DNA from 3 places in the Kitasatospora sp. NPDC056076 genome. Region 2 is predicted to be linked to each of the others. Evidence: riboswitches for the same ligand, from Rfam matches in the RefSeq annotation. Region 2 holds a riboswitch; each other region holds the start of a gene.
What was found. Region 2 has a riboswitch for cyclic di-AMP ahead of ACFC1T_RS30380 (peptidoglycan DD-metalloendopeptidase family protein). Riboswitches for the same ligand answer to the same signal wherever they lie in the genome.
Positions count from the first base shown of each region.

Region 1: another riboswitch for cyclic di-AMP. It lies ahead of ACFC1T_RS06840 (transglycosylase family protein); the one in region 2 lies ahead of ACFC1T_RS30380 (peptidoglycan DD-metalloendopeptidase family protein).
Region 3: another riboswitch for cyclic di-AMP. It lies ahead of ACFC1T_RS23130 (hypothetical protein); the one in region 2 lies ahead of ACFC1T_RS30380 (peptidoglycan DD-metalloendopeptidase family protein).

Region 1 covers NZ_JBHJWG010000006.1:9,702-15,711, reverse strand. Annotated here, with positions in the region: partial or broken gene ACFC1T_RS06855 (DUF501 domain-containing protein) at 1-116, opposite strand, end outside; gene ACFC1T_RS06850 (septum formation initiator family protein) at 88-570, opposite strand; gene eno (phosphopyruvate hydratase) at 733-2,019, opposite strand; gene ACFC1T_RS06840 (transglycosylase family protein) at 2,300-3,082, opposite strand; cyclic di-AMP (ydaO/yuaA leader) riboswitch at 3,084-3,254, opposite strand; gene ACFC1T_RS06835 (cytochrome P450) at 3,464-4,765, opposite strand; gene ACFC1T_RS06830 (SDR family NAD(P)-dependent oxidoreductase) at 5,068-5,493, shown strand; gene ACFC1T_RS06825 (MazG family protein) at 5,513-6,010, opposite strand, start outside.
Region 2 covers NZ_JBHJWG010000046.1:33,895-39,904, forward strand. Annotated here, with positions in the region: gene ACFC1T_RS30365 (MarR family winged helix-turn-helix transcriptional regulator) at 1-291, shown strand, start outside; gene purB (adenylosuccinate lyase) at 395-1,825, shown strand; gene ACFC1T_RS30375 (MFS transporter) at 1,833-3,374, opposite strand; cyclic di-AMP (ydaO/yuaA leader) riboswitch at 3,687-3,869, shown strand; gene ACFC1T_RS30380 (peptidoglycan DD-metalloendopeptidase family protein) at 3,872-4,819, shown strand; gene ACFC1T_RS30385 (DUF2470 domain-containing protein) at 5,088-5,813, opposite strand.
Region 3 covers NZ_JBHJWG010000028.1:76,004-82,013, reverse strand. Annotated here, with positions in the region: gene ACFC1T_RS23140 (IclR family transcriptional regulator) at 1-695, shown strand, start outside; gene ACFC1T_RS23135 (hypothetical protein) at 869-1,477, shown strand; gene ACFC1T_RS23130 (hypothetical protein) at 1,575-2,927, opposite strand; cyclic di-AMP (ydaO/yuaA leader) riboswitch at 2,935-3,042, opposite strand; gene ACFC1T_RS23125 (MoaF N-terminal domain-containing protein) at 3,486-3,815, shown strand; gene ACFC1T_RS23120 (alpha/beta hydrolase) at 3,889-5,049, opposite strand; gene ACFC1T_RS23115 (TetR/AcrR family transcriptional regulator) at 5,318-5,980, opposite strand.

The DNA of each region.
Region 1 (6,010 bases), on a different contig from region 2:
TGCGCCACACCGCGCAGGCCGCGCGGCACCCGGCCGAGCTGGGCGGCGATGGCCGCGACGTCGGCGTCGGAGACGGCGGGGTGGTTCTCAGTGGTCATGGGGGGTGGGGTCTCCAACGGAGGACGGGGGGAGCGGACGGGGTGCGGCGGGGGCCAGCGCGACGGTGTCGGCGGCGTCCACCGAGTCCCAGATGCTGGTGTACCAGGGCTTGTCGGCCTTCGCCGGGCCGGCGGCCGCGTCGGCGGCGGCGGTGGCCGAACCGGCCGGCGCGGAGGGCCGGGCGGCCGGACCGGCCGGGTCCACCGCGATGTACGGGGTCTCCCCCGGCACCGCGTAGTGCAGCCGGGCGCGGGCCTGCGCCTTGACGTACTCCGGGTCCTGCCAGCGCGCCTTGTCCCGGCGCAGCTGGTCGACCTGCTGGCGCGCGTGGTCGGCCTTCGCCCGCTGGGCGGAGATCTCGGCGCGCTGGGAGATGAACTGCCGCGTGGGGTAGGCCAGGATCGCCACCAGCGAGCAGAGCACCAGGACGAGGACGGTCGCCCGGCTCGTGAACCGAGGCCGGGCCGCCAAGCCCGGGATCCTCCAGCCAGCCATCTCCCGTATCCCCTCCTGGTCGCGACGGTGCCCCGCCGTCCACCCTACGGGGTGAGCGGCGGGGCACCGGTCAGGCGTGCGCTACCGGGGGCCTCGGGCCCCCGGATCAGGGCCGGACGCCGCCCGGCCCGGGCGCGCTCAGCCCTCGTGCTTGAACCGCGGGAAGGCGCCGCGGCCGGCGTACTCGGCGGCGTCGTCGAGGATCTCCTCGATGCGCAGCAGCTGGTTGTACTTGGCGACGCGCTCGGAGCGGGCCGGGGCACCGGTCTTGATCTGGCCGCAGTTGGTGGCGACGGCCAGGTCGGCGATGGTGACGTCCTCGGTCTCGCCGGAGCGGTGCGACATCATGCAGCGGTAGCCGTTGCGCTGGGCCAGCTCGACGGCGTCCAGGGTCTCGGTCAGCGAGCCGATCTGGTTCACCTTCACCAGCAGCGCGTTGGCGGTGCCGGTCTCGATGCCCTTGGCCAGGCGGGCCGGGTTGGTGACGAACAGGTCGTCGCCGACCAGCTGGACCTTGTCGCCCAGCTTGACGGTCATGGCCTTCCAGCCGTCCCAGTCCGACTCGTCCAGCGGGTCCTCGATGGAGACCAGCGGGTAGGAGGCGACCAGCTCGGCGTAGTACTCGATGAGCTCGGCGGCCGACAGGGCCTTGCCCTCGAACTGGTAGGCACCGTCCTGGAAGAACTCGGAGGCGGCGACGTCCAGGGCCAGCGCGATGTCGCGGCCGGGCACGTAGCCGGCCTTCTGGATGGCCTCGGTGATGAGGTCCAGGGCCTCGCGGTTGCTGTCCAGGTTCGGCGCGAAGCCGCCCTCGTCGCCGAGGCCGGTGGACAGGCCGCGCTCCTTCAGCACGCCCTTGAGGGTGTGGTAGACCTCGACGCCCCAGCGGACGGCCTCGGAGAAGGACTCCGCGCCGATCGGAGCGATCATGAACTCCTGGATGTCGACGTTGGAGTCCGCGTGCGAGCCGCCGTTGAGGATGTTCATCATCGGGACCGGCAGGACGTGGGCGTTCGGGCCGCCCAGGTAGCGGAACAGCGGCAGGTCGCTGGCCTCGGAGGCGGCGTGCGCGACGGCCAGCGAGACGCCCAGGATGGCGTTGGCGCCGAGCGAGGACTTGTCCGGGGTGGCGTCCAGGTCGAGCATGGCCTGGTCGATCAGGCGCTGCTCAGTGGCGTCGTAGCCGACCAGCTCCGGGCCGATCTGCTCGATGACGGCCAGGACGGCCTTCTCCACGCCCTTGCCGAAGTAGCGGTTCTTGTCGCCGTCGCGCAGTTCGAGCGCCTCGAAGGCGCCGGTCGAGGCACCCGACGGAACAGCGGCACGACCCGTGCTGCCGTCGTCGAGGCCGACCTCGACCTCGACCGTGGGGTTGCCGCGGGAGTCGAGGATTTCACGGGCTACGACGACATCGATGGACGGCACGAAGCATCTCCTTGCGGAAGCAGGGTCCGGCGGCGGGTGGTGCTGTCGGCCGGACGATTGCGGAGTCGTTACGACCAGAGCCTAACCGCCCGGGCTCCCGGGGCCACCTCGGCCCGGGCTGCGTCTCACCGTGTGGCCCGGCTACCCACCGGTAGTTCACCTGCTCGTCCCGGTGCGTCCCACCGGGGCGTCCATCGGGGCCGGCGAACGCGGACGTAGGGGGCCGCCGGGCGCGGCCCCCTACGTGTCCAGCGTGTCGTTCGCCGTGGAACGGTCCGGCTCAGCCCAGGTGCAGGACCTGGCCGGGCACGATCATGTCCGGGTTGCCGCCGACCGTGGTGCGGTTGCCGTCGTAGAGCGCCTGCCAGCCGCCGGACACGCCCTGGGCGGTGGCGATGCCCGACAGGGTGTCACCGTCCCGGACGGTGTAGTCGTGGCCGGTCGTGGCGGCCGGGGCCTGCGCGGCCCTCGGGGCGGCGTGCTTGGGGGCGTACTGCTGCGCCGACGGGGCGGCGGGCTGCTCGACCTGCTTCGGCGCGGCGTGCTTCGGCGCGTACTGCTGGACCGGCTTCGGCTGGGCGGGCTTGGCGGCGGCCTTGGGGGCCTGCTGCTTGGGTGCCTGCTTCTGGGCCTGCTGCTTCTGCGGCTTGGCGTCCGAGGAGGTGTCCACCTCGGCCGGGGCGCCGCCCTTGCTCAGGCCCGCCTTCTGGGAGCAGACCGGCCAGGCGCCGGGGCCCTGCGAGGCGAGGACCTTCTCGGCGACGGCAATCTGCTGCCCCTTGCTGGCCTGGTTGGCCTGCGCCGCGTACGCGGTGCCGCCGTACGCCTTCCAGGTGCTGGGGGTGAACTGGAGGCCGCCGGAGAAGCCGTTGCCGGTGTTGATGCTCCAGTTGCCGCCGCTCTCGCACTGGGCGACGGAGTCCCAGACGGAGGCCGGGGCGGCGGAGGCGCCGGTGGCGGAGAGGAGCGGCAGTGCGAGTCCGACGCCGGCCACACCGGCGACGGCGATGGCCTTCTCGGCCTGGGTGCGACGGCGATGACGGCCGGTTCCAACGAACAGCATGAAGGTCCCTCTCCGCACGCCTGCGAGGTGAGCTGTCGGGTTCGGACCGGGAGGTGGCCCGGCCGCCGTCTGCGGAATCGATTCCGCGCGGGCGGCTTCACCCCGAGCCGTGGAGGAACGGCAACAAACCTGGTTCCCCCGCCCCTGCCCAGGGTTCTGGTCGGTTTCCCGTGACGCGGCGGGCAGGATTCGGCGTCCGCGCACGAGGTCCGCAGCTGCGAACTCCACGGAGACTAGACAGATCCTCAGACGAATCACAAGCTCATATCACCGACATCACACAAGAATTACGGCCCGTGTTCGATCGCCTACCAACGGCGGGGCTTTGTCCGGTTTGATGAGCGTTCATACCACCGCCGGTGGCCGGTTCCGGATGCTTCGTCAGCGTGTCGTGGCCTCAGGACGACTGTGCGGCGACCGGGGCTCCGGACTGAATTCGACCGGAAGTTCGCGCAATCCACGCATGATCAGGCCACCCCGCCAGCGCAGATTCTCCGGGCTTTCGGCCAGCCGCAGATCCGGCAGCCGGGAAAGCAGCGTGGCCAGCGCGGACCGCCCCTCCAGCCGGGCCAGCGGGGCTCCGATGCAGTAGTGGATGCCGTGCCCGAACCCCAGGTGCGGGTTGTCGCTCCGGGCCAGGTCGAGGGTGTTCTCGTCGGAGAACCTGGCCGGATCGCGGTCCGCCGCCGCCAGCACCACCAGCACCGGGTCCCCGACCGGGATCTCCACCCCGCCGATGGTCAGCGGAGCGGTCGCGAACCGCCAGGTCGCCAGCTCCACCGGCCCGTCGTAGCGCAGGAGTTCCTCGATCCCGGTCTCCAGCAGCGCGGTCTCGCCGCGGGCCACCGACTCCTGCAGCAGGGCCCGCTGCCCGGGATTGCGCAGCAGCGCGTACGTCCCGTTGCCGATCAGGTTCACCGTCGTCTCGAACCCGGCGAAGAGGAGGATGAAGGCCATCGCGGCGGCCTCGTTCTCGGTCAGGTGCTCGCCGTGGTCGCTCGCCCGGATCAGGCCGGAGATCAGGTCGTCCCCGAGGTCCGCCCGCTTGCGGTGGATCAGCTCCAGCAGGTACGCCCGCATCCGCTTCACCGCCCGCCCCACGCCGCCGCGTTGGCCGCCCCCGTGCCGGATCATCATTCCGGCCCAGTCCCGGAAGTCGTCCTGGTCCTCGGAGGGAACGCCGAGCATGTCGCAGATCGCGTAGATGGGGAGCGGGAACGCGAACTCGTGGATCAGGTCCGCCGAACCGCGCTGCGCGAAGCCGTCGATCAGCCGGTCGGTGAGCTGCTGCACCCGCGGCTCGAACTCCGCCACCCGGCGCGGCGTGAACGCCTTCGACACCAGGCGGCGCAGCCGGGTGTGGTCCGGCGGGTCGATGTTCAGCAGGTGGGTCATCAGGTCCGCCTGCCGCTCCCCCGGGATGCCCACCCGGCCGGTGCGGTGCGCCTGCCCGCTGTGGTGCGCCGGGTTCTTCGAGAGCCGGCCGTCCGCGAGCGCCTGCCGGGCGTCCGCGTAGCGCGTCACCAGCCAGGCCTCCACCCCGCTCGGCAGCGTGGTGCGGTGCACCGGGGCGTGCTCGCGCAGCCAGGCGTAGGCGGGGTACGGGTCGGCGGCGAACTCCCAGGTGAAGAGCTGCGGGTCGGGCTGGGCGGCGGGCTGGGCGCCCTCGGGCTGAGCTGGCATGGGTCGACCGTAACCGCTGGACCGGAGGGGCCCGGACCACCGGCGCACGCGCCCCCGCGGCCGGCCGGAGGCCACCGCCGCGCGAACCGTCCGTGACCGGCGCGCGAGCGGAACGCCGACACTCCGTGGACGGCCCGTGGACGGTGCGTGGACGGGCCTTGGCCAGCTCTTGGCCGGGCGGCAGGCGTGAGCCTGGTCACCTGAGGGGTAATCCCTGTTGCGGAGGGTCAGGACCTGCCTACGATCCTCCGAAGTACGCGCGGGCGCCGGTGCGGTGTCGCCCGCAGGGAGGAGCTGGACCAATGACGGTCAGCGGAGCAGTCGTCGTCATCGCGGTACTCGCGGGCGGTTCGGGGGCCGACCTCGCCCGCCGGTTCACCGCGGCCGGCACCGCCGGGATGCTGATCGCCGACACCCACGTCGGCATCGCCGAGGACCTCGCCTCCGAACTCGACCGGCCGGGCTGCCCCGTGGTCGGCGTCTCCGGCGACATCCGCCGGCCCAGCGACGTCGCCGCGCTGGTCGACACCGCCGAGAAGCACTTCGGTCCGATCGACCTCTTCTGCGTGGCGGGGCCGAGGGGCGAGCGGATCGTCTCCCTCGCCGACCTGCCCGCCCACCTCGACCTGGAGCGCCTCGCCGAACTGGTCGTCCTGATCGGCGAGGCGATCGGCGAGCTCGTCCCGCCGCAGCGGTGCGCCACCGAGCGCACGGCGACGGCGGCCTGAGCCGACCCGCCACCGAGGTCTACTCCGGCCGGAGCCCCTCGGCCGCGCGCACCGCGTCCCGGTAGCCGCGCGCGGCCGAGCGCAGCGCCGCGTCCACGTCCACCCCGGCGTCGTGCGCCCGCTGCGCCACCGCCAGCAGCAGCCGGCCCGCCGACTCGGCGGTCAGCTCGCGCGGCAGCTCGTACGGCTCGTCCGGCACCCCCGCGAAGCCCGCCCGGCGCACCCGGGACACCAGCTTCGCCGCGTACGCCAGCGCCGGCAGCCCGGCCGGCACGCCGTCCAGGACGGACTCCCGGTCCGCCTTCTCGGCCGCCTTCAACTGCTCCCAGTTCGCCTCCGCCTCGTCGGCGCCCGCCACCTCGACGTCCCCGAACACGTGCGGGTGCCGGTACAGCAGCTTCTCGACCATGTCCCCGGCCACGTCGTCGATCGTGAACGGATCGGTCGGGTGCTCCTCCGCGACCCGGGCGTGGAAGAACACCTGGAACAGCACGTCGCCCAGCTCCTCGCGCAGCGC
Region 2 (6,010 bases):
CGCGCGCTGGCCGGGCGACTGGGCTGCGACGCGTCGAACGTGACCGGGATCGTGGACCGGCTGGAGACGCTGGGCCTGGCCAACCGGGAGGCGGCCGCCGGTGACCGCCGGGTGAAGATCGTGGTGATCACGGCCGAGGGCCGGGAGATCCTCAACCGGATCCGCGGCGAGATGGCCCGCACCCACCAGGCCTTCTCGGCGATGACCGACGAGCAGCGGATCGCCCTGCACTCGATCTGCGGGCAGGTCCTCCCGGTGCTGGCCGGCCGGACGGGCGCCGCGCCGCAGTAGCGGCGGCCACCGGGCCCGCCGGTCGGGCCCGCCGACCGGGTCGGTGCGGCCTCGCGCCATCCGCCGACGTTCGGCGTGACCTCGGCTGTTAGGCTTGCGAAGCGTGAGCGCGAAGCCCCAGATCCCCAATGTCCTGGCCTCCCGGTACGCCTCGGCGACCCTGGCCCAGCTGTGGTCCCCCGAGCACAAGGTGGTCCTCGAGCGCCACCTGTGGCTCGCCGTCCTGAAGGCCCAGCAGGACCTCGGTGTCGAGGTGCCCGCGAATGCCGTCGCCGACTACGAGCGGGTGGTCGACCAGGTCGACCTCGGCTCGATCGCCGCCCGTGAGCGGGTCACCCGCCACGACGTGAAGGCCCGGATCGAGGAGTTCAGCGAGCTCGCCGGCCACGAGCAGATCCACAAGGGCATGACGTCCCGGGACCTGACCGAGAACGTCGAGCAGCTGCAGATCCGCCAGTCCCTGGAGCACGTCCGGGACCGTACGGTCGCCGTCCTGGTGCGCCTGGCCAAGTTGTCCGCCCAGCACTCCGAGCTGGTCATGGCCGGCCGTTCGCACAACGTGGCCGCGCAGGCCACCACCCTGGGCAAGCGCTTCGCGTCGATCACCGACGAGCTGCTGGTCGCCTTCCGCCGCCTGGAGGAGCTGATCGCCCGCTACCCGCTGCGCGGGATCAAGGGCCCGGTCGGCACCGCCCAGGACATGCTGGACCTGCTCGGCGGCGACACCGAGAAGCTGGTCGAGCTGGAGCGCCGGGTCGCCGGCCACCTCGGCTTCGACCACGTGCTGACCAGCGTCGGCCAGGTCTACCCGCGCTCGCTGGACTTCGAGGTGCTCACCGCCCTCGTCCAGCTGGCCGCCGCGCCGTCCAGCCTGGCCAAGACCATCCGCCTGATGGCCGGCCACGAGCTGGTCACGGAGGGCTTCAAGGAGGGCCAGGTCGGCTCCTCCGCGATGCCGCACAAGATGAACACCCGCTCCTGCGAGCGCGTCAACGGCCTGGCCGTCATCCTGCGCGGTTACGCGTCGATGACCGGCGAGCTGGCCGGCGACCAGTGGAACGAGGGCGACGTCTCCTGCTCCGTGGTGCGCCGGGTCGCGCTGCCGGACGCCTTCTTCGCCTTCGACGGCCTGCTGGAGACCTTCCTCACCGTCCTGGACGAGTTCGGCGCCTTCCCGGCCGTGATCGAGGCCGAGCTGGACCGCTACCTGCCGTTCCTGGCCACCACCAAGGTGCTGATGGGCGCGGTGCGCGCGGGCGTCGGCCGGGAGACCGGCCACGAGGTCATCAAGGAGCACGCCGTCGCCTCGGCGCTGGCGATGCGCGCCGGCGCCCGGGAGAACGAGCTGCTGGACCGCCTCGCCGCCGACGAGCGGATCCCGCTGGACCGGGCCGGGCTGGACGCGCTGCTCGCCGACCGGCTGTCCTTCACCGGTGCGGCCGGGGCGCAGGTCGCCGAGGTCGTCCGTCAGGTGGAGGCCGTCGCGGCGGCCTACCCGGAGGCGGCCAAGTACGCCCCCGGCGACATCCTCTGACGAGGAGTCAGTTCTCTGGCGAGGGCCCTGCCGCCGTTCCGGTGGCGGGGCCCTCGTGCGTCCGGGGGCGGCCCGGGTCGAGCGGCGGGGTGGTGGTGGCGCAGGGCCAGTCGCAGTTCGGCTCGGCCACCGGGTGCTCCTCCTCCGGCGCCAGCACATTGCCCCGGACGGTGGCGAAGGCGATCAGCCCGCCGGCGGCCAGCAGGCCGGCACAGATCAGCATCGCGGTGTGGAAGGCGGAGTCCACCGCGGAGGGCACCCGGTAGGCGTCGCCGCTCAGTCCGGCCAGGGCCGGCAGGGCGGCGACCGCGAGCAGCCCGGCCGCGCGGGCGGCGGCGTTGTTGACGCCGCTGGCGATGCCCGCGTGCCGCACCTCGACGGCGGCCAGCACGGTGGCGGTCAGCGGGGCGACCAGCAGCGTCATCCCGGAGCCCATCACCGCGACCGCGGGCAGCACGTCCGCCCAGTAGGAGGAGCCGGGGCCGGTGCGCAGCATCAGCAGCACCCCGGCGGCGCACAGCAGCGGGCCGACGGTGAGCGGGACGCGCGGGCCGATCCGCTTGCCGAGCCGCCCGGCGCGCGCGGACAGGGTCAGCATCAGCACCGTGATCGGCACCAGGGCGAAGCCGGAGACCAGCGGGGAGAAGCCCGAGACGATCTGCAGCTGCACCACCAGCAGGAAGAAGACCCCGCTGAACGCCGCGTAGACGCAGAGGGTGACCAGGTTCACGGCGGTGAACAGCCGGGAGGAGAACAGGCCGAGCGGCAGCATCGGGTCGGGCGTGCGCCGCTCGACGGCCACGAAGGCGGCGGCCAGTAGCAGGCCGATCGCACCGGTGACCCAGACGGCGGGGGACAGTCCCTCCCCGGCGGCGGTGAGCGCGTAGGTGACGGCGCCGAGCGCGAGGGCGGCGAGCAGGGCGCCGGGCACGTCGAAGCGGCCGGCGGCGGACTCGTCCCGGCTCTCCGGGACGTAACGGGAGGTCACCGCGATCACGGCGGCAGCCAGCGGCAGGTTCAGCAGGAAGATCCAGCGCCAGCCCGGGCCGTCCACCAGCCAGCCGCCGAGGAAGGGGCCGACGGCCGCCGACACCCCGCCCAGGCCGGACCAGAGGCCGACCGCCGCCGAGCGGTCGTCCGGGTGGAAGACCGCCTGGAGCATGGCCAGCGAGCCCGGGGTGAGCAGCGCGCCGCCGATGCCCTGGACGGCGCGGGCGGCGATCAGCACGTGGATGGTCGGCGCTGCGGCGCAGGCCGCGGAGGCGACGGCGAACCAGACCACGCCGATCAGGAAGACCCGGCGCCGTCCGTAGCGGTCGCCGAGGGCGCCGCCGAGCAGGATCAGGCCGGCCAGGGTGAGCAGATAGGCGTTCAGGGTCCATTGCAGGGAGGCGAGGGAGGCGCCGAGGTCGGCGCCGATCCGGGGCAGGGCGACGTTGACGACGGTGCCGTCGAGCATCGCCATGCTGGAGCCGAGCACTGTCGCGAGGAGTACCCAGCGGCCCTGCGCGGTGCCCAGGCGCAGAGTGCCGGCTTGAGAGGTGGCCACGGGCCGAATCCTGCGCCCGCCGGGGCGTACGTGACAAGGGTCACCGGGTGGTGTGTCGGTCGGTGGCGGTGCGTGAACGGACGGTCGCACGGGGGTGGTCCCGGCGGCGCAGGGTGGTGGATCAGTGGCGCCGGGTGAATGGATCGTGCACGGAGCGTGCAAGGGATCATTCGGAGGGTGACGGGGCCGCGGGGGTTGTTGCCGATTCAAGAGATCGACATTGCTTCACCCGAACGGATGAGTTTTAGTTCAGCGACCGCCCGGCCAGTCCGGACGGATCCACCGGGTGGAACGCCGAGTCCTGCCGCTGCCCGGTGGCTCGCACCGAACTCTGTACGGCAGGAGCGGGGGACCCACAGGTAAGTCGCCGGACCGGAGTTCGCGCCTTTTCGGGCGCGGACCACCAGGGCCGGCTTGGGGTGAAGCCGCACATGCGGCCGGGCAACTCCAGCCCGAACCCGACAGCTCACCTCGCAGGCGTCGGAGAGGAAAATTCCATGCCTGCACAGGCTCGTCGTATCGCCCTGCCCCGTGCCGCCCGCATCGGCATCGCCACCGCCGTCACCGGGGCCTCGTTCGTCCTGCCGCTCGTGACCGCGATGAGCGCCCAGGCGCACACCGCCCCGGCGGCCACCACCGCCCCGGCCGCTTCCGGGGCCGCCGCTCCGGCTGCCGCCCCGGCCGCCCAGCAGAGCTACCGCGTCGTCAGCGGTGACACCCTGTCGAAGATCGCCGACGCCAAGAACGTCGAGGGCGGCTGGCACGCGCTGTACGAGCAGAACCGCTCGGTGGTCGGCGCCGACCCGAACCTGATCTTCCCCGGTCAGCAGCTGGCCCTCGCCGGTCACGCCGCCGCCCCGGCCAAGCCGGCCGCTCCGGCGAAGTCCGCCGCGCCGGTCACCCAGGACACCTCCGCTGCCGCGGACTCCCAGGTGCAGGTCCGGACCGAGGCCGCCAAGCCCGGCGCCCAGGTGCAGACCCAGGTTCAGACCGCCGCCCCGGCCCAGGCCGTGACCGCGGCCCCGGTCGCCGCCACCTCCGGCTACGTCGCCCCGCTCGCCAACCCCGTGCTGGGCGAGGCCTACGGCGTGGCCGGCTCGATGTGGGCCTCCGGCCACCACACCGGCCAGGACTTCGTCGCCTCCACCGGCACCCCGCTGCGCGCCGTCGCCAACGGTGTCGTGGTGAAGGCCGGCAGCGACGGCGCCTACGGCAACGAGGTCGAGATCAAGCTCGCCGACGGCAAGTACGCCCAGTACGCGCACCTGTCCTCGATCGGCGTGAGCGTCGGTCAGACCGTCACCGCCGGCCAGCAGCTCGGTCTCTCCGGTGCGACCGGCAACGTGACCGGCCCGCACCTGCACTTCGAGATCCGTACCGGTTCCGAGTACGGCTCGGACATCGACCCGGTCGCCTACCTGCGGGCGCACGGCGTCGCGCTCTGACCCTCCGGGTCCTTCCGCAGGAACGTGTGAACCACCGCTGGTGCGGGGCGAATCGACGCCCGGGATGGTCATGTCGGGTGACCGCTCGACCGGGTGATCGCCGCACCGGTGGACCTGGGCGCGGGACACGCCCAAGGCCGGCCCGGCCGTACGGGACAACCTCTCGTACGGCCGGGCCGGCCGCTGCCGTTTTCCGCTCGGTCGTCGTGGTCCACGGGTACGTCTCGTATTCGCGCTGACTGCGCTGACTGCGCCGACTGCGGCGGCGTCAGGTGCGGCGGGCCGGGAGGCCGTGTTCGGCGGCGGCCATCAGGTCGTGCATCCGGTGGCCGAAGTCCTCGGTGTCGCGGGCGGGCTCGGGGAAGACCAGGCGGACGTCGCGGTGGCCGTGCGAGTGGTCCAGGCGCAGCACCAGGCCGTGGCGGTCCAGGGCGAGCGGGCGGACGGCCGGGCCGTGGGTGAGCAGTGCCGGGTCGAGCAGCCGGGTGAGCAGGTCGAGGGCGTCGGCGTGGTCGTCGGCCAGGTGGGTGAGCAGGGCGGCCTCGTGACGGGCCAGCGGGTCGGGGGCGGCGAGGGAGAGGTCGGCGGCGGTGAGCGCGCCGGTGCCGTACGGGGTGGCGAGGACGGCGTGGGCGACGTCGACCCGCAGGTGGACGCTGAGGCCGTCGTCGGCGAGGTGGGCCAGGTGCAGCCGGCCGGCCAGGGTGAGCCGGCCGCGGATGCGGTCGCGGACCGCCACGGGGGAGACGTCGGTGACGTCGAGCACGACGGCCAGGCCGTCGGTGGCGGTGGCGCCGGCGAGGGCCGCGACGAGCGGGGCGTCCAGCGGGGCGCGCAGGCGCAGCCGGGAGCCGTGGACGGAGACCGGGGTGTCCAGGTCGTGGTGCTCGCCGAGGGCGCGGACGGTGAGCGAGGAGGCCGCGCTGAGCAGGCTGCGGACCCGCTCGGCGGTGGTGGGCTCGGGCACCTCGGCGTCACCGGCGGTGATGCTCATGAACGGACCTCCTGTTGGTTAGGTGAGGCTAACCTAATGTCCCCCTGGAGGTGTGGCAAGTGGGCGGGCGGTGGCGCGGCGGCGTGGCGGGGTGGGGATGCGCCGAGGGCCCGGACGCGTTGGTGGCGTCCGGGCCCTCGGGGTGTCGTGGCGGCGGGTCGGGCCGTCGGGCCGTCAGGCCGCCGGGCGGTCAGGCG
Region 3 (6,010 bases), on a different contig from region 2:
ACTCGGGCGGCGTGGCCACCCTCAGTGAGCTCTCCACCAGCTCCGGCCTCCCGATGCCGACCATCCACCGACTGGTTCGTACCCTCGTCCAGCAGGGCTATGTCCGCCAGGACACCGCCCGCCGCTACACCCTCGGCCCCCGGCTGATCCGGCTCGGCGAGACCGCCGGCCGCCTGCTCGGCAGCTGGGCCCGCCCGTACCTGGCCGAACTCATGGAGGCCACCGGCGAGACCGCCAACCTCGCGGTACTGGAGGGCGGCGAGGTGGTGTACGTCGGGCAGGTGCAGTCGCGGCGCTCGATGCGGATGTTCACCGAGGTCGGCCGGCGGGTGCAGCCGCACTGCACCGGCGTCGGCAAGGCGCTGCTCGCCCAGCTCCCCGAGGACGAGGCGCGCGCGGTCCTGGGCCCCAACCCGCTGCCCGCCCACACCGAGTACACCCTCACCGACCCGCAGGAGCTGATGGACCAGCTCGCCGAGGCGCGCGAGCGCGGGTACGTGGTGGACGACCAGGAGCAGGAGATCGGCGTCCGCTGCATCGCGCTCGCCGTCCCGGGCGCGCCGACGCCCACCGCGCTCTCCGTCTCCGGCCCGGAGGCCCGGATCCGGGCGCTGGAGGAGCAGGCGGGGGCGTCCGCACTGGTGCCGGTGATGCACCAGATCGCGGCCCGGCTGGGGCAGGTCCTGGCACCCTGACGCTCCGTCAACCGCCTTGACCGGCAAGAGCGATCGGGCCATGACCGGTGCCCCCGCCGTTCGAGTGGCGGTGGGCGAGTTGCGGCGCCCTCGCGGCGGCGGCTCGGACACCCTGGTGCGGACGCGGCCCGCGACGGTGCGGGCCGCCGGAGCACGGGAACAGGGTGAGCGGCGTGGAGCAGCACGGAGTACGGGGCGGCGCGGGGCGCAGGAGGTTCGGCCGGGCCGGATTGCTGGCGGCGGTGACGGCGGGCTGCGCGGTGGCCGCGCTGGCCGCCGGGCCCTCCTGGGCGGTGCGGCACCCGGTGCCGCGTCCGGATCTGGGGACCGTCGCGCCGGGGGCGCCCGAGGCGTCCACTCTGCCCGCCGTGGTCGCCAAGACGTCCCGCTCCCACCTGGAGGTGGTCCGGATCGACCCGGATCCGGCCCCGCCCGGCGGCGCCACCACCATCCACGCCTTCGTGGCCAATCTCGGCCCGGACACCACCGCCTCACCGCTCACGATCACGGTCACCCTGCCGGACGGGGTGACCCCGGAGGGCCCGTACTACCCCGAGGACTGTGCGGTCGTCTCGCGCGGCAGGCAGGTGCGCTGCGTGTTCGGTCCCGGGCTGCCGGACGGGCGCAGCGTGACCGCCCTCGTCCCGGTCCGGCTCTCCGACAACCTGCCGCTCGGGGTTCTGGAGGGCGGCTCGGTCGAGGTGCGCAGCGCGGACGACCCGGGCGGCAGGGGCCACCGGGAGGAGTTCGACATCAGGGTCGTCGAGACGGCGGGCGACTGACGGACCGGATCGCCCCACCGGTCACCGGCCGTCCGGCGAGCGGCTGCCGGACCTCCGTTGACCGATGGGGCGGGCTCGTGGTTACCGGTAGACGTGGTTACCGGTAGACGCGGACGTAGTCGGCGGCCATGGTGATCGGGGCGTTCCCCTGCGGCGCCGGGTGGTACTTGCCGGCGCTCACCGAGAGGTTGAGGATCAGGTACGCCGAGAAGTTGGCTCCGACGCCCTTGCCGTCCGAGAACACCTTGACGCCGTTGACGTACCAGTCCACCGAGTTGGCGCCGTAGTAGGTGCCGATGGTCACCCACTGGTCGGTGCCGATGGCGCCCGCGTCGGTGTAGTAGTCGGGGTTGCCGGGGTTGACGTGGTTGGTCAGCTCCAGCAGGTTCGGGTTGTCGGGGTGGTACTCGAAGGAGTCGATCTCCCCGTTGCCGTTCTTCCAGGTCCACAGGGCGGGCCAGGCGCCGGTGCCGGCGGGCAGCTTGACCCGGGTCTCGGCGTAGTCGCCGGTCTTGACCTGGAAGCCCTCGGCGGAGCCCTCGGTGGTCAGGAAGCCGGTGTTCCAGGACTGCTTGCCGTTCTCCAGCGTCGGCCCGCCCGGGGTGGCGGTGAAGGTGGCGACGCCGTTCGCGACGGTGACGTTGTTCTTGTTCAGCCAGTCGAGCTTGTTGTCGTCCGGGTTGTGGTTCCCGTACTTGTACGAGGTGCTCTTGTCGCCGACCCAGCGCTGGCCCCAGTTGATCGGGCTGTTGAACTCGTCGGACCAGGTCAGCGACTTGCCGGCGATCAGGGAGGACGGCGCCGGGGTCGTCGGGGTGGCCGTGGCGGTGGGGGTCGGCGTCGCGGTCGGCGTCGCGGTCGGGCTCGCGGTGGGGGACGCGGTCGCGGTGGGCTTCGCCGTCGGGCTCGCGGTCGCGGTCGGAGTCGCGGTGGGCTTCGCCGTCGGGGTCGCCGTCGGGGACGGGGCCGGCGTGGGCGTACCCGTGGCCGAGACCACCAGCTGCTGCGAGGGCAGGTTGTGCCAGGCGCCGCCGAGGTCCTGCCAGAAGCCGAACTGGGTGTACGTCCCGGCGGCCAGGGTGCGGGCGGCGCTGGTGTAGGTGAGTCCGCCGGGGCAGATCTGCACGTTGCTCGCGTTGCCCGGGAAGTCCAGGTTGGTGCCGCGCGCGTCACGGACGCCGACGCCGACGGTCTTGGCGGTGAAGCAGGACGAGGAGTGCAGGGCCAGCGAGGCGGTGCCGGCCCTGCCGGCGACCATGGTGGCCGGGGCGAGCCGGTCCTGGGTGACGGTCGGGCCGGTGGCGGCCTGGGCGCCGGAGACGGACGGCAGACCGAGCAGGCCGGCGCCGGTGATGGCGAGCGCCCCGGTCGTGGCGAGGGCGGCGTTGCGGCCGCGGCGGGACGGACGGGCGTGGCGGGGCGCGCGACGGCGCCGGGCAGGCTGGTGCATGGGGGTCCTCTGCCACGCCTGCGAGGTGAGCTGTCGGATTCGGGCTGCAGTTGCCCGGCCGCCTGTGGAGCGGCTTCACCCCTAGCCACGCCCCGCACGCTGGTGCGTACGGGCCGGGCGCTGACCTTGGTTCCCCCGCTCCCGTCCGCTGTGGTGCTCGGGTACTCGCCGGCGGGTGGACGGGACTCGGCGTCCCGGCGGCGGGGTCCGCGACAGCGGACGACGACTGCAGGCTAGGCAGGCCGTCCGTGGACGGACAACCTCATGGGGCCGGTTGTCGCGCAGCTCACAGTGGTGTCGATCAACGACGCTGCGTGGCGGCCGAGTTGATCAATGGAGCCGACGCCAACCCGCGGCCCCGCTGGGCCCCCCGGGCTGCCGGTCACACACGGTGCGCGGTGCCGCGGTGGCGGACCGTGCGTGACCGCCGTGGCGTGGAGCCGCCCGAGTCCGCCCCATCGGATAAATTGGAGCCCTGGGATTTTCCGCGGTGCACAAGAGCACCGGCCGGAGCCGTACGACCCGTCCCCCGTTCCAGAGAAGAGGTTCCGCCCCACCATGACCGCGCCCCTGCCCGCCTTCGCCGGCCGTACCTACGTCTTCCGGGCCGACAACGGCGCGGCCTTCCGCAACTCCTACTCGGCCGACGGCACCCGGCTGCGCTGGGAGGGCCTCGGTGAGTCGGCGGGCCAGTGGGAGGACGTGCGACTGCACGTCGCCGAGGTCGCGCCGGAGATCTACTTCATCAGCTGGACGGAACAGAGCGGGATCACCGTCAGTCACGTGATGGACCTCAACGCGCTGACCGTACGGGCCTTCTGGACCTTCGAGGGCGAGGGCGGCCGGGTCGGCCAGCTGCACACCGGGACGCTGGAACGGGTCGCCTGACCGGCGCCGGAACGCACCGAACCCCCGGGAGCCGAGGCTTCCGGGGGTTCGGTGCGTTCCGCGGGCGGCGCCGTCAGACGGTCTGGCCCGGGTGGCCCGGCTGGTTCGGGACCTTGAGGTGCTGGGACAGCCACTCCAGCGAGGACGGCAGCAGGGCGCTCCAGGTCTCGAAGTTGTGGCCGCCGTTCTCGAGCATGCTGTAGGAGACCTTCATCGGGCTCCTCGCGGCGTCGATGAACGCCTCGGTGTCGTGCTTGTAGTTGCCGTCGCCCTTCTTGGTGCCGGCCAGCAGCACGGAGACGTCCGGCTGCGGCAGGTTCTTCAACCGCCACATCAGGTCGGCCTCGTCGCGGCGCTGCTTGCTGCCGCCGAAGAGGTCGCCGGTGGTCGGGTCGTCGGCCGCCTCGTAGTACCCGGACAGGGACACGGCGGTCGGGAAGACGTCCGGGTGGCGCATGGCCAGCTTGAGCGCGCAGTAGCCGCCGGTGGAGTTGCCCATGAAGGCCCAGGCCCGGGGGTCGGCCGAGACCCGGTAGCTGGCCTGGATCGCCGACGGGACGTCCTTGGTGAAGTACGTGTCGGACTGGGCGCCGCCCGGGATGTCCTCGCACTCGGTGTCCTGCGGCAGGGCGGGCGAGGGACGCATCAGGACCATGACGGTCGGCTGCATCCGGCCCTCCTGCAGCAGCTTGAGCGCGGCGCCCGGGTAGTTGAAGCGGGTGATCAGGTTCTCGGCGATTCCTGGGAATCCGGTGCTGACGATCACGGCCGGGAACTGCTTCTGCGCGTACTCGGGCTGGAAGTACTGCGGCGGCAGGTAGACGAAGCCCTCGGTCGACAGCCGGCTCTCCTTGCCGTCGATCCGGACCTTGCGGATCTCGCCGGACTGGCTGGGCTCACGGCCCATCGCGCCGCCGCCCTTGACCGACGCCTGGCCTATGGTCTCGACCAGCAGTCGGCCGGAGGCGTCCGCCTTGTTGTGGATGACGACCGGGCCGGTGCTGCCCGTGCCCATCAGGTCGTCCCAACTGCTGTAGAAGGCGAAGTAGTTGTTTGCCACCAGCCCGAGCGCGGCGAGCACCGCCAGCTGAGTCGCGAGCAGCGCGCCGATGCGGCCGAGCACCGCCTGCCAGCTCTTCCGGGCGAGTCTGGGCCAGAGCCAGACCGTGCCGACCATCACCACGACCGCCATCAGCACGGCCAGTGCCAGCACCTTGTGGCTCGTCAGACCCATGTTCCAGTTGCTCCCACGCCTCGAACTCCCGCCCCCTCCACTCAGGGACATCCGAGGAGGTCACCCCGGTTCCCCCACCGGGGCGCGCGCACCAACCCTAGCGGGAGCTGGGAGGAAGCTGATCGGGGGCTGTGGGCAAGCGGCGAACAGATGACAGATTTCAACTTTCAGATAACAGATGACAGCGAACGGATAACAGATAACAGATTTCGAAAGTTGTTCTCTGTCATCTGTTCGCCGCTATCTGTTATCCGTCATCCGGCTGCTGTCATCCGTCCGCTGTCATCCGCTCACCGCTGGGTCGCCACTCCCCCGCCGGCCGATCCCACAGGCGCAGCCCCGCCGTGAGTTCGCGCATGCAGCGGGCGCCGAGGTCCTGCGGGGAGCCGGGGCCGGTGACGGCGGCGTCGGAGCCGGCCCACTGCTCCAGGGCCACCCGGATCGCCGCCGTGGCCGCCGCAGCGGCCAGCCGGACCTCCAGCGGATCGGCGCCGTCCGGACAGCGGGCGGCCAGCACGCCCCGCAGCCGCGCCTCCGACGCGGCATGGACCCGCTGCCAGGTGCCGTCCAGCCGCGGGTCGCGCAGCAGGTCGCGGGTCCAGTGCATCGCCTCGACGGCCTCGTCGTCGGCCGGGGTGAGCGACTCGACGGCCGAGCGCTCCAGCGCCTCGCGCAGCGGGACGTCCGCCGGACTCTCGGCCAGCAGGTCCACCCAGCGCTGCCCGCCCGCCGCCAGCAGCGGGGCGACGGCGTCCTCCTTGACGGAGAAGTAGCGGTAGAAGGTGCGCAGCGAGACGCCCGCGGCGGCGGCGATCTCCTCGGCGGTGGTCGCCTCGGCGCCCTGCTCGGCGAAGAGCGCGGCGGCGGTGCGGGCGATCTCCAGCCGGGTGGCGTCACGGCGGCGCTGGGTCAGGGTCGGGCGTCCGGTCACAGGGATCAGCGTACGCAAGCGATCACGGTC